Regions from separate parts of the Streptomyces sp. NPDC051561 genome, predicted to be linked through region 2. Evidence: riboswitches for the same ligand, from Rfam matches in the RefSeq annotation. Region 2 holds a riboswitch; each other region holds the start of a gene.
What was found. A riboswitch is a leader RNA that binds a small molecule or an ion and turns the genes downstream of it on or off. The one in region 2 is predicted to bind cobalamin.

Region 1 (5,049 bases), on a different contig from region 2:
CGAAGAGCGGCCCGTACCGCGCCACACCCCACCCCACCACCGCGATCGTCGAACACGCCCTCGCGGCCCTCGCCGCCGACGCCGCCGACCTGCTCACCTCGCCCGACGCCGCCCGCCTGGCCGCCTGCGCCTCCCCGCCCTGCAATCGCTTCCTGCTCAAGCACGGCCGCCGCCAGTGGTGTTCCACCCGCTGCGGCGACCGCGCCCGCGCCGCCCGCGCCTACGCCCGCCGCACCACGGCTGCCTGACGACGCCTCATCGCGGGCCAGCAGGTCAGCACGCACCCTCCGACTCCGAGCGCCTGTCGCCGGACCGTCCACACGACGAGCGTCGTAGTCGATCACGGGGTGGGCCCAGAGTCGTGGTCCGGTGGCGGTCCAGCCGCTGCGCCTCAGAGCCTGTGTCTAAACCCCGGCCGTCACTTCCGCATGAGTTGCCGCAGGCTCTTGGACAGGGACGCGATGGCCGCGGGGTTGCGCGGGCTCTCCACCAGTTCCGCGTAGTCGAGCACCACGATCCGGTCGTTCTTGATCGCCGAGACGTTCGCCAGGGGCGCGTACGACTTGAGGAACGCGCGCTTCTGTGCGGCCGTCGTGTCGCCGTAGTCGTTGATCACGATGACTTCGGGGTCGCGCTCGACGACCGTCTCCCAACCCACCGTCGCCCAGCTGTCCTTCAGGTCCTTCATCACGTGGTCGCCGCCCGCGCGGGTGATGATGTCGTGCGGCGCCGCGTAGAGACCCGAGGTGAAGGGCTTGTCGCGGCCGTCGTCGTAGAGGAAGACGCGCGGCCGGTCGACCCCCTTCAGCGCGTGCGACTCCGCGTCCGCGACCTGCTTGCGGAAGGTCGCGATCAGTGCCTGCGCCCGGTCCTCGACCGCGAAGATGCGGCCCAGGTTCCGCAGGTCGGTGTACAGGGCGTCCAAGGGCGGCATGACCCCGCGGGAGGTCGCGCCGCGCCCGTTGCGGCAGGACTCGCTCAGCAGGTACGAACCGATGCCGGCCTTCTTCAGGTCGGCGGGCGTGAACCCCTCGCCCTCGTTGAAGCCGTAGTTCCAGCCCGCGAAGACCAGGTCCGCACGGGCGGCCAGGGCCATTTCCTTGGTGATCTGCTTCTTGGAGAGCCACTTCGTCTTCGCGTAGGCGTCCTTCCAGGGGACGGATGCCAGGTCGCCCTTGTCGTCGGGCATCACGAAACCCGCCATGTGGCTTTCCAGGCCGAGCGCGAACATGATCTCGGTGATGCCGACGTCGTTGGTGACCACCCGCTGCGGGGCCTTGGCGTACGTCTGCCGGGTGCCGCAGTTCTCGACGCTGACGGGGTAGTGGGCGTCGTCCGCCCTCGCGGGGGGCTGGTCCTTCGCGTCGGTGACGTGGGCGCCGCAGCCTACGAGGAGCAGCGCGCAGAGGGTGAGAGCGAGGGCGGTGGGGCGGGCCGGGGTGCGCATCAGAGTTCCTTGGCAGGTGGGACGGTGGGCAGGACGCGGTCGAAGAGGAGCTGTGTGGCACCGGTCTCCGGGTGCCGGACGCGGTGTGCCCGTACGCCGAATACCTCGGCCAGGAGATCCGGCGAAAGGACGTCGTGCGGGGCGCCGGAGGCCACGATGCGGCCGGAGTGGATGACGTACAGGAGATCGCAGTGCAGGGCGGCGAGGTTGAGGTCGTGCAGCGCCGTGAGGACAGTCAGGCCGCTGGCGCGCACCAGGGCGAGGACCTCCAACTGCTGGGCGATGTCCAGGTGGTTGGTGGGCTCGTCGAGGACGAGGACCCGTGGCTGCTGGGCGAGTGCGCGGGCGATCAGGACGCGCTGCTTCTCGCCGCCGGAGAGGGTGAGGAAGCCCCGGCCGGCCAGGTGCGCCGCGCCGACCCGGGCGAGGGAGGTCGTGCAGACGTCGCGGTCGTCGTCGGTGGCGCGAGCCGTCGCACGCTGGTGCGGAACCCGTCCCATCGCGACGACCTCGGCGACCGTGAAGTCGAATTCCGTGGACGCTTCCTGAGGGAGCGCGGCAAGCCGGCGTGCGCCCTCGCGCGCGCTCATCGCGTACAGGTCGTCACCGTCGAGCAGGATGGTGCCGGTGGTCGGGCGCAGCGCGCGGTAGACGGTGCGCAGCAGGGTGGACTTGCCGCTGCCGTTCGGGCCGACCAGGCCGACGAACTGGCCGCTGCCGGCGTGCAGCGCCAGGTCGGACACCAGCCGGGTCCCGGCGATCTCCACGGTCAGATCCGTGATGTCGACACGCATCACACACCCCCGAAGGAGTAGGAGTTGCGCCGCATCAGCAGTACGAAGCACGGTACGCCGACCGCCGCCGTCACCACCCCCACCGGGAGTTCCACCGGTGCGAGCACCACGCGGGACAGCACGTCGACCCAGATGAGGAGAAGTGCTCCCAGCAGAGGGGCCACCGCGAGGAGCCGGCGGTGGTCCGCACCCACGAGCATCCGCACCGCGTGCGGCACCATCAGTCCGACGAAGCCGATCGCCCCGCTCACCGCGACCACCGCCCCGGTCACGGCCGCGCACACCACGAACAGCTCCTTGCGCAGGCGAGCGGCGTCCACGCCCAGCGCGGCGGCGGTCTCGTCGCCCATGGCGAGGGCGTTCAACCGGCGTGCGGACCAGGCGAGATGGGCGAGTCCCGCGCAGACCGCGCCCGCCGCGATGGGGACGGAGGCCCAGCTCGCCCCGCCCAGGCTGCCCAGCAGCCACATCATGGCGGAGCGGGCCGCCTCGCCGCGTTCGGCGGCGAACACCATGAAGGTGGTGACGGCCGAGAAGCCGTAGTACATGGCGGTGCCCGTCAGGACCAGGCGCAGCGGTGTCAGCCCGCGCGGCGTGCGGGCCACCGCGTAGACCAGGGCCATGGAGGCGAGCGCGGAGGTGAAGGCGGCCGCGGAGAGCGCCCACACGCCGAGCGCGCCGAGGGCCCCGAAGAGCAGCACCGCGTTCGCGCCGACCGCAGCCCCCGAGGAGATGCCCAGGACGAAGGGGTCGGCGAGCGCGTTGCGGACCATCGCCTGCACCGCGACGCCGATCGCCGAAAGACCGGCACCGACCACCGCGGCCAGCACGGCACGCGGGAAACGGAGTTCCCACACGATCGTGTAGGCGGCGACCTCGTCGGCCGAAATCGCCCCGCCGCTCAGCCCCGCCCACAGGTAGTGCAGCACCTCGCCCCAGGTCAGACCGGAGGCGCCGAAACCCGCCCCGCAGACCAGGGAGAGCGCCAGGGCGACGACCAGAGCCGGTATCAGGAGGGACAGCGGGGCGCGCCGGGGCGGTGGCGCACCGGTACGCGTGGTGTCCGGTGGTGCGCAGGGGCGGTCGAGGGCAGTGGCCACGGGCACGATCGCTTTCGCCTCGGGCCGTGCGGCTACGACGACCGAAGCAGCGGCCCGGGGCGCGGGACGCCCGGTGCAGCGCCTCTCGCAGTCCACGGCGAATCGACAGGTGCGTTTCACGTCCGCGGGTGATCGGGCTCGCGGGACCGGAAGTGCCCGGTCCCGCCCACCGTTGCGGGTCAGCGCCGGATTTCGACCGGCTTCCCCCGTGGAGTTCCTGCAGCTTAACGGGTGCGCGGGGCCCGTACGGTCCCGGAAATGTCCCAAGGCACCTTCCCGGCTCCGTAGTTACCGTGCTGGTGCTGGTGCCGGTGCGTGGCTCGCTCGTTTCCGTTTCTGCTCCCGGCATCCAGGAAACGGCCGGCGAGATCGGGGGCGAGCAGAATCGGCTCGCGAGAGGGCCTGAAGCAGGGTGTCACCCGGGGTCACCGGCAGCCCGTCCGGTCGCTCGGCACGCGGTGCTACAGTCGTGTCCGATCGATCTCGATCGCAGGATTGTTACTCCCCGAGGACGTCACCGCCATCGCCACTCGCGATGCGACGGCGGCGTACCGCTTGAGGGGAGGCAAGGCCTGGGACGCGCCGCGTGCGCGACCCGGGCCTTTTTTGTTGCCCACAATCCGGCGTGCGAGGTCGCGGACCGATCCAGGACGGCAAGCGCCCGTAGATGCAAGGACGCATCATGAACACACACGCACAGGGGCCCGGGGCACTGGCGGAGGAGATTCTCCGCGGTGTCGGCGGAGCCGAGAACATCGAGAGCCTCACGCACTGCGCGACACGGCTGCGATTCCAGCTCCACGACGGCGAGAAGGTGGACAAGCCCGGCCTCGACGCCCTCGGCGGCGTCATGGGCACCGTGGCGCAGTCCGGCGACCGCTTCCAGATCGTGATCGGCGGAGCCGTCGCGCGCGTCCACGCCGAGATCATGAATCTGCCGTCGATGAGCGGTGGCACCGCGCCCCGCCCCAAGTCCGACGCCGAGGTCAAGGCGGCGGTCCGCGCCAAGGGCCGCGGGCGCTACGGCTGGGTCGACAACTTCTTCGAGTACCTCTCCGACTCGTTCCGGCCGCTCATGGGCGTACTCCTCGGTTCCTCGCTGATCATCGCGATCGCCTCCGTACTCGACGCCTTCGGCCTGGTCGATTTCCGAGCCGCGGACAAGTCCGCCACCTGGGTGTTCGTCGACGCGATGTGGCGTTCGGTGCTGTATTTCCTGCCGATCTTCGTCGCGTACAACGCGGCCAAGAAGCTGAGGATCGACCCGTGGGTGGGCGCCGCCGTGATGGCCGCGGTGATGACCCCGAACTTCACGGGCATGCTCAACAAGGACTCCGGCATCCCCGGCATCACCTGCACCACCAACGCCACGCTGGGCACCCAGGAGTGCGTGGCGCACGTCTTCGGGCTGCCGATGCAGCTGAACGACTACGGCGGCCAGGTCTTCGTGCCGCTGCTGATGGTCGCCCTGCTCGCCCTGGTCTACAAGGGTCTGCAGCGCGTCTTCCCGGAGAATGTGCACATGGTGTTCGTGCCGTTCTTCAGCATGCTGATCATGATCCCGGTGACCGCCTTCCTCATCGGTCCCATGGGCATCTGGGCCGGCAACGGACTCGGTGAGGGGCTGTCCTGGCTGAACGGCAACGCCCCGATCGTCTTCGCGATCATCATCCCGCTGATCTACCCGTTCCTGGTGCCGCTCGGCCTG
Region 2 (5,049 bases):
TGACGCTCACCCTCCTGGGCGGAACGAAGGTCCTCGACGGGGACGGCGGAACCGGGCGCGATCCAAGCCCCGGCAGCTGGCTCGCGCAGGACGCGGGGCTCTACCGTGCGGTGGTGCACCAGGCCACCGGCATGATCGCGGTACGGCTCTCGGTGCCCCCCGCGGCGGCCCTGGCACGGTTGCGGGCGTACGCCTACGCCACCGAGCGGCCCATCCTGGAGGTGGCCGGGGACGTGGTGGCACGGCGGCTGCTCTTCACCCCCGACGGAGCCCTGCGCGACGGGGACGACACCGAGCAGGCACGATGACCCTGTGGCAGCGCCAGGCGCGAGCCATCCGGCAGCACGACAGATGTGGGTGACCAGGCATGGACAGCAACGTGCGCGAACAACGGGTCGCGTCGGCCTTCGTCGAGCTCGCCGACACCCTGCTCGACGGTTTCGACGTGATCGACTTCCTCCAGCGGTCGGCGGCCCGCTGCGTCGAGCTGCTCGATGTGTCGGCGGCCGGGCTGATGCTGGTCAACCAGCGCGGGCAGCTGCAGGGCGTGGCATCCTCCGCCGAGAGCTCCCAGCTGACCGGACTGCTGGAGGTCCAGCAGGAGGAGGGCCCCTGCCTGGACTGTTTCCGCACGGGTACGGCGGTGGAGCCGGTCCTCCTCGGCGATCCGGCGACCGTGGCGCGCTGGCCGCTGTTCGCACCGCAGGCGGCGGCGCTGGGCAACGCGGCGACGTATGCGGTGCCGTTGCGGCTGCGTGAGCAGGTCATCGGCGCGCTCAACCTCTTCGTCGCCGCACCGGGGCCGGTGCCGGGACCCGGTGAGCTGGAGCTGGCGCAGGCCTTCGCGGACGCCGCGACCATCGGCATCCTCCAGCAGCGCACCCCCCAGCAGGACGAACTGCTGACCGGGCAGCTCCAGTCGGCGCTCAGCGGGCGGGTCCGCCTGGACCAGGCGAAGGGGATGGTCGCCGAGCGGTGGGGGATCTCGGTGGACGAGGGGTTCGACGCGGTACGTGCGTACGCGCGGAGCACCGGACGGCCGCTGTCGGAGGTGGCCACCGCCCTCGTGCAGGGAACGCTGGAGGTCTCCGCGGTCCCGGCCGAGCACCACAACGGGCTCAAGGCCAACGAAAAGGACATCCGTTGACCCCCTACGGGACACCCGCAGCAACTTTGCAGTGACTTTGCGTCAAATACACTATGGAGAACCGGGGTTCGCGGCTTTAGAGTGTGCGTGAGGCCCCAGCCCCTGGCCCGCAGAGCCGAGTTGCCGTCCATGAACCTCCCGCACAGACGCCGGGCTTCTCCCGCAGTCCGTGCGCGTGCGGTCGAGGACCAGCCCGGTCGGCGGCTCCGGGGGGAGCGAGCGGCCGGCCGGGCCAGGTACCCCTGAGACCGCCGGCCACCGAACCCTCCGCACGCACCCCGTACTCACCCTCCGCATCCCTCCGCGCCCCCTCCCGTGACGGGCGTCATTGACAGTGCATGGCCAGGCTGGGACTCTCCGGAGGACAACTCCACACATCGAGGCGACGGTGAACAGGAACTCCGGTGCGATTCCGGGGCGGTCCCGCCACTGTGACCGTACGGGCTGAATCAACTCATCTCCCGTACGGAAGTCAGGAACTGAACCGTCGTCCTCCTGCATTGGGGCGTGGAAACCCCAGAAGGAGGCTCCCCCGCATGTCTTCGCATGCCCAGCAGGCCCCGTCCGCGCAGGGCCAGTCCCTCACTGACGCGGACGCCCTCGCGTCCGCGACCACCCGCACCCGTGACCTGATGATCCTTCTCGCGGCGGCGATCGTCGCGCTGATCGCGCTGTACGCCGTGTTCATGGACAACGGCCAGATCATCTCCGCGACCGGCGACTACCTGCACGAGTTCTCGCACGACGGCCGGCACCTCTTCGGTGCCCCCTGCCACTGATCGGGGCCGTAAGCACCATGAGCAATCCCCTCCTTCCCCTGTTCGGCCGCGCGCTCGCGGCCGGCGGGGCGGCCGGTCTTGCCACCGGCCTGTTCTCCCTGCTGCTCGCCGAGCCACTGATGGACCGGGCGATCGTCCTCGAAGAGGCGCGCTCGGCAAAGGAAGAGGCCGCCGAGCACGCCCACGGTGCGGCTTCCGCCGCCACCCAGGGCCACGAGGAACTCTTCTCCCGTTCCGCCCAGCACTTCGGTCTGGTCGTCACGGCGGTGGTCGCCGGGCTCGCACTCGGTGCGCTGTTCGCGGTGGCGTACGCGCTGGTGCACCGCCGCGGCGGTCTGCTGGTACGGGCCTGGCCGCGCGCCCTGGCGTTCTGCGCGGCGGCGTTCGTCGCGGTGGCGCTGCTGCCGGGGCTGCGCTATCCGGCCGCCCCGCCCGGGGTCGGCGACTCCTCGACGGTGGCCCACCGGCAGGGTCTGTGGGTGGCCGCGGTGGTCATCGGCATCCTCGGCATGGTGCTGGCCTGGCAGGTGTACGTCCGCCTGGCCGGCCGGGCGGATCCGGTGCGGCACGGGGCGGTGTTCCTGACCGGGGCCGCCACTCTCGCCGTGCTGTTCCTGCTGCCGGGCAATCCGGACGAAGTACCCGTACCAGCAACCCTGTTGTGGGACTTCCGGGTGCTGTCGCTGGGCTCGCAGCTGCTGCTGTGGGTGGTGTTCGCTGCGGTCTTCGGCGGGCTCGGCCTGCGCGCGGCCGCCCGCCTCAACTCCCCCGCCCGGCCTCAGGACCTGGCGGCTGCCGGGGCCTCCGCGGCGCCGGTCAGGTAGGCGGAGACGACCACATTGGCCGTGTACGCACGGGCGTTGTGGTCGTACTTGCCGCCGCAGGTGATCAGCCGTAGTTCTGCCCGGCCGTCCTCGCGGGCGCCGTACACCTTCTTGGCGTCGAACTTCTCGCGGCTGAAGACCTGGACGTCGTCGATGGTGAATTCGGTGACGGAGCCGTCCGCTCCGGTGACCCTGACCTTTTCGCCGGGGCGGGCGGAGCTCAGTGGGTAGAAGACGGCCGGCTTGCTCCTGGTGTCGACGTGCCCGACGAGGAGGGCGACCCCGCCCGCCCCGGGGCGGGTGCCGTCGCCGAACCAGCCGACCGTGGAGGGCTGTTCGTACGGCGGCGGGTCGACGGCGCCCGAACCGTCGAGGCCGCGCGGTGCGATCGGTGCCGTGATGCCGAGCGAGGGGATGTCCACCCGCTTCGGTTTGACCCCGGTCACCGGGTCGTGGGCGTCGGGGAGTTCGATCTGCAGCAGTGGGCGTCCCACCGCGGCCACATCACCGGTGGTCGGCGCGCCACTGCCGCCAGGTCCATCGGTGAGGTCGCGGCCCCACAGCCACAGCCCGAGGAGCAGCACCGCCCAGGCGATACCGGTCAGCATCCGGCCCTTGCCGGAGGCGTGGTTCTCGCTCATGCCCGCTCCTCTCCCTTTCCCTCCCCCGTCAGTCGGTGGGGGAGCCCTGGGCGCGCCGACGCCGCACCGACCGTCCGGCGATGGCGACCGCGGCGACACCCGCGAGCCCGAGGCCGATCAGGGTGTGCGGGGTGCCTGGCCCGCCCGTCTCGGCCTCGGCGGCCAGTGCGGTGCCGCCGCCGCCCGCGCGGACCGGGGCGGTGGGGTGGACGCGGTGGTGCACGACGGTGACATTGCCACTGGCGGTGCCGGGGCCGTCCTCGCACTTGACGTCGATGCTGTAGTCGCGGCCCTGGGCGTCGGAGCGGATCCGGGCCTCGGCGAACAGGCCGCCGTCGGCCGCCGGATTGAAGTACGCGGGCGAGCTGAACGCCTCCGACGTGCCGATGGCCTTCTTGCCACCGCACACGCTGACCCGCAGATCCACCTCCCCACCCGCGGCGATGGTGGACGGGGTGACGGTGACACTGCCGTGGGACTCTTCGTTGTCCGCGACGGCGGCGAGGGCGGCGGACGCGGGGACGAGTACCGCCGCGAGCACCGCTCCCGCACACAGAGTGAGCTGTGATGAGCGCATTGTGAACCTCCTGGTATCCCCAAGATCCACGCGCTCACCCCATCCCGCATCCCCAACCGCCTGTCACTGCGCCGTCCGGGCCTTTACGGGTGATATAGGACCCTGTCCCCCGTCAGCCGGCCCCCTAGATCCGCTCCACCAAATCCGCGATCGACTCCACCACCGAGGACGGCCGGAACGGATACCGGTCAATATCGTCCTTCCCGGTCAGCCCCGTCAGCACCAGAAACGTCTCCATCCCCGCCTCCAGCCCCGCCAGCACATCGGTGTCCATCCGGTCGCCGATCATCGCGCTGGACTCGGAGTGCGCCCCGATCGCATTCAGCCCCGTCCGCATCATCAACGGATTCGGCTTCCCCGCGAAGTACGGATCCTTGCCGGTCGCCTTGGTGATCAGCGCCGCCACCGCTCCCGTCGCGGGCAACGGCCCCTCCGCCGAGGGCCCCGTCTCGTCCGGATTGGTGCAGATGAACCGCGCACCCCCGTTGATCAGCCGAATCGCCTTGGTCAGCGCCTCGAAGCTGTACGTCCGCGTCTCTCCGAGCACCACGTAGTCCGGCTCGTGATCCGTCAGCACATACCCGATGTCGTGCAGCGCCGTCGTCAGCCCGGCCTCCCCGATGACATACGCCGTCCCGCCCGGCCGCTGGTCGTCCAGGAACTGCGCCGTCGCCAGCGCCGACGTCCAGATGTTCTCCACCGGTACGTCGAGACCCATCCGCGCCAGCCGTGCGTGCAGATCACGCGCCGTGTAGATGGAGTTGTTGGTCAGCACCAGGAACGGCTTCCCGGTGTCCCGGAGCTTCCTGATGAAGGCGTCGGCCCCCGGAATCGGCACGCCCTCGTGGATGAGGACCCCGTCCATGTCGGTGAGCCAGGATTCGATCGGCTTGCGCTCTGCCATCTGACGGAACTCCTCGTACGCGGTCAAAAAGCGAAGGGGGGCGCGCACGACCTTGTGCACGCCCCCAGCCTAGTCAACCTCCGCTCCCGTCACCCCCTGCTGATCGAGACCCCGTCCACACTCCAATACCAGTTGTTCCCGCCGGTGTACCGGAAGTGCACCTGCGCCGAGGTCGCC
Region 3 (5,049 bases), on a different contig from region 2:
CCCCCACATGGGCCTGCAGACCGTGAGCTGGCTGCACCAGGGCGAGGTCCTGCACCGCGACAGCACAGGCAGCCTCGCCACCATCCGGCCCCGCGAACTCGGACTGATGACCTCCGGCCGTGCCATCAGCCACTCCGAGGAATCCCCCCGCTCCCACGCCCGCTTCCTGCACGGCGCACAGCTCTGGGTCGCACTCCCCGACGCCCACCGCCACACCGAACCGCACTTCCAGCACCACGCCGACCTGCCCCGGGTCACCGCCCCCGGCCTCACCGCCACCGTGATCCTCGGCGAACTCGACGGCGCTGCCTCACCCGGCACCACCTACACCCCGCTCGTCGGCGCCGACCTCACCCTTGCCCACGGCGCCCAGGTCTCCGTCCCGCTCGACCCGGACTTCGAGTACGCCGTCCTCTCCATGTCCGGCGAGGCGCACGTCGACGGAGTCCCGCTCCTCCCCGGCTCGATGCTCTACCTGGGCTGCGGCCGCACCGAACTCCCGCTGCGCGCCGAGTCCGACGCCGGCCTGATGCTCCTCGGCGGCGAGCCCTTCGAGGAGGAGCTGGTGATGTTCTGGAACTGGATCGGCCGCTCCCAGGAGGAGATCGCCCAGGCCCGCGAAGACTGGATGAACGGCACCCGCTTCGGCGAGGTCAAGGGGTACGACGGGGCGCCGATTCCCGCACCGGAACTCCCGGCGACTCGGCTGAAGCCCAGGGGGAGGACGCGCTGAGCGCGGTGGGGCCCGGTCGTTCCGGCCGCCGGGATCCCGCTCAGGCGGGGGACTGCGTCCAGGTTGCCGGGTCCCACACCCCGCTGCGCCGCAGCGAGTTCGAGCAGTGCCTGAAGATCTCGTCCAGTTCGATGACCAGGGCGAGCTGCGGACGCTGCCCCTTGACGGTCATCAGGTCGAAGAACGGTGCGTCGGTCAGGATGCGCGCCCGGCCGTTGACGCGCAGCACGTCGGCGCTCCCCGGCACCAGGTGCAGCACCCCCACATGAGGGTTGCGGAGTATGTTCCGGAAGCTGTCGCTGCGCCGGTTGCCCGGCCGGTCGGGAATGGCGACGGTGTGCGGGTCGATGACATGGACGAAGCCCGGGGCGTCCCCGCGCGGGGAGGTGTCGCAGTTCCCTTCCTCGTCCGAGGTGGAGAGCACGCAGAGCGAGGAACGGGAGAGTATCCCCAGGTCGTCCTCGGTGAGCTCGGCATGGACCTTGTCGATGACGATCGGGTGCGGATCGCCGAGCAGCTCGGTCAGCTGGTCCGCCGAGCGCAGCTCCTCCCAGGGACGTGGCCTCCCGTGGCGGTCGACGGCGGGCGAGAGGGCGACGGGGGTCACGGCGTGGGACACAGGGAGCCTTACGGAGCGGGCGGAGCACGGGAATCCAGGCGGGAACGCGCTGTTAGGGTCACCTTAGTTCAGAGGAGAACCCCAGGTGAGAGGCAGGGGGTGGAAGCACCTGCCGCCACCTCCACCTCCTGCCCTGCCACCCCTGCCCTGCCGGATCCGCGGAGATCCCCAGGGTCAGGACGCGGGCAGTTCCCCGCGGACGGTGCGAGCCGCCGCGACCAGGTTCTCCAGCGACGCCTTCGTCTCCGGCCAGCCGCGGGTCTTCAGCCCGCAGTCGGGATTGACCCACAGCCGCCGCGGCCCGATCGCCTCAAGTCCCTCGCGCAGCAGCGCCGCAGCCTCGGCGGCGGACGGTACGCGCGGGGAGTGGATGTCGTACACACCGGGTCCCGCCTCGCGCGGGTAACCGTGGGAGGCGAGTTCGCGGGCCACCTGCATGTGGGAGCGGGCGGCCTCCAGGCTGATCACATCGGCGTCGAGATCGTCGATGGCCTGCACAATGTCACCGAACTCGGCGTAGCACATATGGGTGTGGATCTGGGTCCGGGGCTGTACGCCGCCGGTGGTCAGCCGGAAGGACTCGGTGGCCCAGTCGAGGTAGCCGGGGCGCCCCGCGGCGCGCAGCGGCAGGGTCTCACGCAGCGCGGGCTCGTCGACCTGGATCACGCAAGTACCCGCCGACTCAAGGTCGTTGACCTCGTCCCGCAGGGCCAGGGCGACCTGACGCGCGGTGTCGCCGAGCGGCTGGTCGTCCCGTACGAACGACCAGGCGAGCATCGTCACCGGCCCGGTCAGCATCCCCTTGACCGGGCGGTCGGTGAGCGAGTTCGCGAACGACGTCCAGCGCACCGTCATCGGCTCGGGCCGGGAGATGTCGCCTGCCAGGACCGGCGGGCGCACATAACGGGTGCCGTACGACTGGACCCAGCCGTGCCGGGTGGCGAGGTAGCCCGTGAGCCGCTCGGCGAAGTACTGCACCATGTCGTTGCGTTCGGGCTCGCCGTGCACCAGGACGTCGAGCCCGGCCTTCTCCTGGAAGGCCAGTACCTCGCGGATCTCAGCCTCGATGCGTTCCTCGTAGCCCGCCGTGTTGATGCGTCCGGCGCGCAGGTCGGCGCGGGCCGTGCGGAGTTCGGCTGTCTGCGGGAAGGAGCCGATGGTGGTGGTCGGCAGGAGCGGCAGCCGCAGCCGGGCCCGCTGGGCGACGGCCCGCTGTGCGTACGGTGCCGAGCGGCGGCTGTCCGCCTCGGTGACGGCGGTGGCCCGCTCCCGTACCGCTGGGTCGTGGGTGATCGGGGAGTGGGCGCGGGAGGCCAGGTCGGCCCGGTTGGCGGCGAGTTCGCCGGTGATCGCACCGGTGCCCCGTTCCAGGCCGCGGGCGAGGGTGACGACCTCCGTGGCCTTCTGCCGGGCGAAGGCCAGCCAGCGCAGGATCTGCGGTGCGACGTCCCGTTCGGCGGCCGTGTCGAGCGGGACGTGCAGCAGCGAGCAGGAGGTTGCCACATCGATCCGGTCGGCCAGGCCGAGCAGGGTGCCCAGGGTGGCGAGGGACTTCTCGAAGTCGTTGATCCAGATGTTGCGGCCGTTGACCACGCCCGCGACCAACCGCTTGCCGGGCAGCCCGCCGACGGCGGCGAGGTCGGCCAGATTCGCCGCGGCGGCCTCGGTGAAGTCCAGGGCCAGGCCCTCCACCGGGGCCTTGGCGAGCACCGGGAGGGCTTCGCCCAGCCGGTCGAAGTAGGAGGCCACCAGCAGCTTCGGACGGCTCGGCAGGGCGCCGAGGTCGCGGTAGGCGCGGGCGGTGGCGTTCAGTTCGGCAGGCGTCCGGTCCTGGACCAGGGCGGGCTCGTCCAGCTGCACCCACTCGGCGCCCGCCGCACGCAGATCGCCCAGCACCTCGGCGTACACCGGAAGCAGCCGGTCCAGCAGCGTCAGCGGCTCGAAACCCGGGTCGACGCCGGGGGCGGGCTTGGCCAGCAGGAGATAGGTGAGCGGGCCGACCAGGACGGGGCGCGGGGTGTGGCCGAGCGCGAGGGCCTCCTTCAGCTCGGCGACCTGCTTGGCCGAGTCCGCCGAGAAGACGGTGTCCGGGCCCAACTCGGGCACCAGATAGTGGTAGTTGGTGTCGAACCACTTGGTCATCTCAAGAGGCGCCACGTCCTGGTTGCCGCGGGCCATGGCGAAGTAGCCGTCGAGCGGATCGGCATCGACGTCGGCGCGGTGCCTGGCCGGGACGGCGCCGACCATGACGCTGGTGTCCAGCACGTGGTCGTAGTACGAGAAGTCACCGGTCGGCACCTCATGGACGCCGGCCTCGGCCAACTGCTGCCAGTTCGCCCGGCGCAGGTCCCGCGCGGTCGACTCCAGGGCTTCGGCGGTGACCCGGCCCTTCCAGTACCCCTCGACGGCCTTCTTCAGTTCCCGGTTCGGGCCCTGGCGGGGGTAGCCGTACACGGTGGCGCGTACTGCCGCGGGTGCGGACTTCGGTGTCACGGAAATCTCCTTCGCGAGATGACTCCTGAGAATCCCGGCAACGGGACACGGACGCGAAGGGATGACGAACCGGGCGGACCGGACGTGCCGACGGGCACGGTCCTTCGCCTGGTAGGTACGCCGACCCGCCCACGAGGTCACCGGAATTTCCGTACGCGAGCGGTCGCGTACGGGCAGCGGGCAGGTCTTCGGACTCGTGGGCGCACCTACCGGGCCTCCGGCAGACACCTACTGGCCGTCGCTTCCCAAATCCGTCCGGATCCAGTGCGTATGACGGCGGTCGTTCCCACTCACCGCTGCGGGGCAGTCCCGGATTCCCACCGGGTTCCCTCTTACGACGCTCCCGCCTGGCGGACGGGTGCGAACCAGCTGCACCGGCCAGCGTAGGGGGCAACAGGCCCTTGCGGGCCGGGCTGTTCACATTCCGGAACGTGAAATGAGACACCACCTCCGGGCATGGGCAGCCGGGACCGCATCAGGGCGGCAGCCGGATCTCGCGCAGCGGATCGCCGCCGTCGACGAAGAGCCGTCCGCCGGGTGCGGGCACGGCGGCGATACGGGGCATGGCGCGCAGCCCGAGTTCCGGGTGGCGCCCGTCGAGCGCGCCCACCCGGAGGGCGAGGACGAGGTCGAAGGGCCCCTCTGCGGGGGCGGGTTCGAAGGTCTCGATGGCACCCTGTCGCAGCCGCGGCCGCCCGGAGGCGATCTCCTCGGCGCAGGCCGCGGCCGCCAGGGTCACGGCACGTTCCGACCGGTCGATGGCGACGAGGTGACCGGAATCCGGGCGTGCGGCCACCGCCCGGGCCGCCGCACCGGGACCGCACCCGATCTCCAGGACCTTCATATCGGGTGCGAGGGGCAGGGACTCCACGCATGCGGCGATGCGGCGCGAGAGCGGCATGGGCCGAGAGTCCCACGGGGAGCGGGGTCGGGTGAACTGTGCTGTTGCGTCAGGGAGTTCGAGCGGGCCATTGGATCGGCGCTGTCACGAATCTGCCCGTGCTCCGGGAAGCACCTTGGCCAGCAAGTGCCGAAGGCGCACGCCGGACGCGACGGCGTCGATACGGGTGTCGGACGGCCGGAGCGGCGCCGCGGCGACCAGGGTCTGGCCGGACACGGCCAACAGCAGCGGACCGGCGGGAGCGGGGGAGGCGTGGAGAGGCATGACCTCTACGTTCGTCGGCCGCCCCCTCCCCGGTCCAAC
Region 4 (5,049 bases), on a different contig from region 2:
CGGAAGTTCTCGACGGCGTCCAGCACCCGGCCGGTCCCCGCGACCACGCCGTAGCGCCGCCCGGAGGGGAGTCTGCGGGTGAAGACCTCGAAGACGGAGCGGCGGTCGGCGGTGCCGGCCCGCAGCGCGGCCTGGAGCATCGTGAGCTCGTACTGGTCGGTGAAGAGGGCGGTCGACGGAACATCCACCGGCAGCCCAAGGTCCGCAGCGTTCATAGGACCGGATGCTACCCCTGATTTCGTCAAAGTGACGAGATCTAGGAGGCCGTTTGTGCGAGCGCCCCCCTGCGGTGGCAGCATGGGAAGGGTGAGTGTCGCCCCCGTAGAGATCGAACGCCCCGAGTCGGCCGAGGAAACCTTCGTGGTGCCCGAGCCGGACACCCCCTGGGTGACCCTGGTCCACAACGACCCGGTCAACCTCATGAGTTATGTGTCGTACGTCTTCCAGACGTACTTCGGCTACTCGAAGGAGAAGGCGAAAAAACTGATGATGGACGTCCACCACAAGGGCCGGGCGGTCGTCTCCGCGGGCAGCCGCGAGGAGATGGAGCGCGACGTGCAGGCGATGCACGGGTACGGACTCTGGGCGACCCTCTCCCAGGACCGCAACTGATGCCCGGCTACTTCGAGACGGTCCCCGGCGGTGGCGCGGCCGTCGCTCTGGACCCAGTGGAGACGTCCATCCTGCGCTCGCTCGCCGTCCAGCTCCTGGAGCTGATCGGCCCCGGCGACGAGCCGGTCGAGGGCGAGGACCCGCTGGCGGCGCTGTTCGCCGAGGGCCCGAGCGAGGCCCCCGCCGACCCGGCGCTGGCCCGGCTCTTCCCCGAGGCGTACGTCGACCCGACGTCGGACCCGGCCGCCCCGGACAAGGAGCAGCTCGCCGCCTCCTCCGAGTTCCGCCGCTTCACCGAGAACGACCTGCGCACCCGCAAGCGCGAGGACGCCCTGTCCGTGGTGCGGAACCTGGACGCGCTGGCCGCCGCCGCGGACGACGAGCCCGGCCTCGTACTCAAGCTCCTGCCCGACGAGTCCCGGCGCTGGCTCGGCACCCTCAACGACCTCCGGCTGACCATCGCCTCCCGGCTGGACATCACCGAGGACGACGAGAGCGAACTGCTGTACGCGCTCCCCGACGAGGACCCGCGCAAGCCGATGGTGATGGCGTATCTGTGGCTGGGCGGGTTGCAGGAGACCTTGGTCGAGACCTTGCTGCCGTAGCCGAAGCGGCCTTGGCGCGGTGTTCCGGCGCCGGTGCTTCCAGGAGTCCGACAGATCCCGCAATATCAATCCGTGAAACGTAAGTGTTCGCTCAGCGGACGCTCAAATCCGAATAACGATCGGGTCACCTCCCCTGTGTGCTTTGCCGCCGCAGGGGAGTTTTGTCTGCTTTTCCCTGTGCAATAGGGCACAAAGTGTCATCTCGATCATCGGTTTCGGCGTGATAGATCTGCACGACCACCACGGACGCCACCCCTGTCCGTGAGGGCGCTGACGCCGGCGGATCGCCGGTATGCACTCCCAATCCGGGGGCAGTAAAGCCCCTCAATGGATCGTCACCGTCGATCCGAGCCGCGAGCCGCGTTCCTCATCGGAGCGTGGTGTTGTCCGGCCGGGTCGGCACGGAGAAAGGCGCAACACCATGACCTCAGCGCAGGTCGATCAGCAACACGACAGCAGCGGGGCGATTGGCGCCGAAGGCACATCGTCCGGCGAAGGCGAGAACGAGGGCTACCAGCGAGGCCTCGGAGCCCGCCAGATCCAGATGATCGCCATCGGCGGCGCCATCGGCACGGGCCTCTTCCTCGGCGCGGGCAAGAGCATCTCCAAGGCCGGTCCCAGCATCATCTTGGCGTACGCCATCGCGGGTCTGGTCATCTTCTTCATCATGCGGGCGCTCGGCGAGCTGCTGATGTACCGCCCGGTCTCCGGTTCCTTCTCGGAGTACGCCCGTGAGTTCCTCGGCCCGTTCTTCGGGTTCGTGACCGGCTGGACGTACTGGCTCTTCTGGGTCGTCACCGGCATCACCGAGGTCACCGCGGCCTCCAAGTACATGCAGTACTGGACGAAGGACGCGACGGGACTGATCAACCAGCCCCAGTGGGTCTACGCCCTGATCTTCACCGTCGTCCTCTTCGCCGCCAACCTGATCTCCGTGAAGCTCTTCGGCGAGCTGGAGTTCTGGTTCTCGATGGTCAAGGTGACCGCCATCATCGGCATGATCCTGATCTGCGCCGGCATCCTGACGGTCGGCTTCTCGGACGCCGGCGACACCGCCTCCGTCTCGCTCCTGTGGTCCGAGGGCGGGTTCTTCCCCAACGGCATCGGCTCCACCCTGATGACCCTCCAGATGGTCATGTTCGCCTTCCTCGCCGTGGAGCTGGTCGGCGTCACCGCGGGTGAGTCCAAGGACCCGAAGACGGTCCTGCCCAAGGCGATCAACACCGTTCCGTGGCGCATCGCCGTCTTCTACGTCGGCGCGCTGATCATGATCCTCTCGGTGGTCCCCTGGACCCACTTCCAGCCCGGCATCTCCCCGTTCGTGGCCGCCTTCGAGAAGATGGGCCTGGGCGTCGGCGCCGCGATCGTCAACTTCGTGGTGCTCACCGCCGCCCTCTCCTCCTGCAACTCCGGCATGTACTCCACCGGCCGGATGCTGCGCGACCTCGCCCTCAACGGGCAGGCCCCGAAAGTCTTCACCAAGCTGACGGCGCGCGGGCTGCCGCTCATCGGTACGTCCTTCTCCGCCGCCCTGATGCTGGTCGGCGTCTGGATCAACTACCAGTGGCCGGGCAAGGCGTTCGACTACGTCGTCGCCTTCGCCACCATCTCCGGCATGTGGGCCTGGATCATGATCCTCTGCTCGCAGATCAAGTACCGCCGGATGTCCGACGCGGGCCTGCTGCCCAAGTCGACCTTCCGTGCCCCGGGCTCCCCGTGGACCAGCTGGTTCGCGCTGGCCTTCATCTTCATGGTCATCGTGCTGATGGGCCTCGACGAGGAGGGGCGCATCTCCCTCCTCGGAGCGCCCGTCTGGGCCCTGCTGCTCGGTGTCTCGTACCTGGTCATGAAGGCACGCGACCCCGAGAAGTTCGCCGCCCGCAAGTAGCAGCCGAGACTCTGCGTCTCACCATCCGGTCCCGTCCGTACCACTCCTCGGTACAGGCGGGACCGTTTGCATATCCTGGCGCCCATGCTGACCATTTCCCGCACCCTGCACGACCACATCGTCGCCCACGCGCGCGCCGACCACCCCGACGAGGCGTGCGGCATGGTCGCGGGCCCGGAGGGCACCGGCCGCCCCGAACGCTTCATCCCCATGCTGAACGCCGCCCGCTCGCCCACCTTCTACGAGTTCGACTCCGGCGACCTCCTCAAGCTCTACCGCGACCTCGACGACCGCGACGAGGAACCCGTCATCGTCTACCACTCCCACACCGCCACCGAGGCCTATCCCTCCCGCACCGACGTCACCTACGCCAACGAACCCGGCGCCCATTACGTCCTGGTCTCCACGGCCGACACCGACGGCCTCGGCGACTTCCAGTTCCGCTCCTACCGGATCGTCGACGGCGTCATCACGGAGGAAGAGGTCGAGGTGGTGGAGGGCTGACGGCGAACCCCGCCGCGTACCCCCCGGCCCGATCACCACGCACGCCCCGGGGCCCGGTCGCCCGCCGCCCGCGTCCCGGGTGAGAGACTGTGCCCCGACCAGGGCCGCAGGACCCAGGAAGCCGGTGTGAATCCGGCGCGGTCCCGCCACTGTGACCAGGCCCTTCGGGGCCCGGGAGCCAGGAACTGACCTGTTGCCCTCCATCCGGTAAAGGGGACGTGGAAATCCCCCAAGGAGGCACCTCCGCATGTCCTGGCGTACCCGTACCCAGATGGCTCTCATAGCCGCCGTCGCGCTCCCGCTCACCGCGTGCGGCATGACCACCACCCCCACCCCGGACGCCAGGGCCGCGCCCGCCGCCGGATTCCCGTACACCGTCGAGAACTGCGGCGTGAGGACCACCTTCACCAAGCCCCCGGCCCGCGCGCTGGCGATGAACCAGCACGCGACGGAGGTCCTGCTGGAACTGGGCCTCGCGAAGTCCATCACCGGCACCGCCTACCTGGACGACAAGGTCCTGCCGAAGTACGCCGCCGAGTACGGCAGGATCCCCGTCGTCGCCAAGGAGTACCCGGCCAAGGAGAAGCTCCTGGCCGCCAACCCCGACTTCGTGTACGGCGGTTACGCCTCCGCCTTCGACCCCAAGCAGGGCCGCGGCAGGGAGGACCTGAAGAAGTCGGGGATCGAGTCGCGGCTGAACATCGAGTACTGCACCAAGGGCAGCAGCGCGATCGACGACATCTACCGCGAAGTGGCCGAGACGGGACGGACGTTCGGGGTCGGGGCGCGCGCCGACACGTGGGTGGCGGACGCGAAGAAGACCATCGCGGACACCGAGAAGCAGCTCAAGGGCGTCAAGCCGGTCAGCGTCTTCGCGTACGACAGCGGCGACAAGACCGCATCGACCGCCGGCGGCAAGGGCATCGCCAACGAGATGATCACCCGTGCGGGTGGGAAGAACGTGATGGCGGACGTGCCGAAGTCGTTCACGGACGCGTCCTGGGAGCAGGTCGTCACGCGCAACCCCGAGGTCATCATGATCATCGACTACGGGTCGACGACCGTGGAACAGAAGAAGAAGCGGCTGCTCGACGACCCGGTCCTCAAGGACGTCCCGGCGATCAGGAACAAGAGGTTCGCGGTGATGCCGCTCTCCGAGCTGGTGGTCGGCGTGCGGGCGCCCGCCGCGATCGAGAGGCTGGCCCTTCAGCTGCACCCCGAGCTGAAGAAGTAGGGCGAAGAAGAAGGTGAGTTGCAAGACGCCGCCCGCCAAGGGCCCGCTCCGCTACACCCTGGTGCTCGGCGTCCTCGCCGCTGTCCTCGCGGCGGCGATGGTCGCCGGGCTGGCGCTCGGGCAGGTCCGGATACCCGCCGCGCAGGTGCTGGACATCGTCACCGGGGGAGCCGAACCGAGCCCGTTCCGCACGATCGTCCTCGACG

Region 1: it holds a riboswitch for cobalamin, as region 2 does, so the genes downstream of both, ACIA73_RS28105 (FecCD family ABC transporter permease) here and ACIA73_RS33345 (CbtB-domain containing protein) in region 2, are expected to answer to the same signal.
Region 3: it holds a riboswitch for cobalamin, as region 2 does, so the genes downstream of both, metE (5-methyltetrahydropteroyltriglutamate--homocysteine S-methyltransferase) here and ACIA73_RS33345 (CbtB-domain containing protein) in region 2, are expected to answer to the same signal.
Region 4: it holds a riboswitch for cobalamin, as region 2 does, so the genes downstream of both, ACIA73_RS33550 (ABC transporter substrate-binding protein) here and ACIA73_RS33345 (CbtB-domain containing protein) in region 2, are expected to answer to the same signal.

What each region holds. Positions count from the first base shown of each region.
Region 1 is NZ_JBITDM010000015.1:43,493-48,541, forward strand. It holds gene ACIA73_RS28090 (CGNR zinc finger domain-containing protein) at 1-248, shown strand, start outside; gene ACIA73_RS28095 (ABC transporter substrate-binding protein) at 419-1,447, opposite strand; gene ACIA73_RS28100 (ABC transporter ATP-binding protein) at 1,447-2,241, opposite strand; gene ACIA73_RS28105 (FecCD family ABC transporter permease) at 2,241-3,341, opposite strand; cobalamin riboswitch at 3,447-3,608, opposite strand; gene ACIA73_RS28110 (glucose PTS transporter subunit IIA) at 4,024-5,049, shown strand, end outside.
Region 2 is NZ_JBITDM010000021.1:132,563-137,611, forward strand. It holds gene ACIA73_RS33335 (ANTAR domain-containing protein) at 1-308, shown strand, start outside; gene ACIA73_RS33340 (GAF and ANTAR domain-containing protein) at 368-1,147, shown strand; cobalamin riboswitch at 1,517-1,651, shown strand; gene ACIA73_RS33345 (CbtB-domain containing protein) at 1,684-1,926, shown strand; gene ACIA73_RS33350 (CbtA family protein) at 1,944-2,750, shown strand; gene ACIA73_RS33355 (class F sortase) at 2,705-3,391, opposite strand; gene ACIA73_RS33360 (hypothetical protein) at 3,420-3,968, opposite strand; gene ACIA73_RS33365 (HAD-IIA family hydrolase) at 4,093-4,872, opposite strand; gene ACIA73_RS33370 (alkaline phosphatase family protein) at 4,962-5,049, opposite strand, start outside.
Region 3 is NZ_JBITDM010000012.1:171,942-176,990, reverse strand. It holds gene ACIA73_RS25500 (pirin family protein) at 1-733, shown strand, start outside; gene ACIA73_RS25495 (MSMEG_1061 family FMN-dependent PPOX-type flavoprotein) at 774-1,352, opposite strand; gene metE (5-methyltetrahydropteroyltriglutamate--homocysteine S-methyltransferase) at 1,527-3,845, opposite strand; cobalamin riboswitch at 4,007-4,230, opposite strand; gene ACIA73_RS25485 (SAM-dependent methyltransferase) at 4,321-4,746, opposite strand; gene ACIA73_RS25480 (hypothetical protein) at 4,831-5,010, opposite strand.
Region 4 is NZ_JBITDM010000022.1:29,272-34,320, reverse strand. It holds gene ACIA73_RS33575 (nicotinate phosphoribosyltransferase) at 1-215, opposite strand, end outside; gene clpS (ATP-dependent Clp protease adapter ClpS) at 298-612, shown strand; gene ACIA73_RS33565 (DUF2017 domain-containing protein) at 612-1,217, shown strand; gene ACIA73_RS33560 (amino acid permease) at 1,639-3,105, shown strand; gene ACIA73_RS33555 (Mov34/MPN/PAD-1 family protein) at 3,190-3,609, shown strand; cobalamin riboswitch at 3,693-3,818, shown strand; gene ACIA73_RS33550 (ABC transporter substrate-binding protein) at 3,857-4,843, shown strand; gene ACIA73_RS33545 (FecCD family ABC transporter permease) at 4,857-5,049, shown strand, end outside.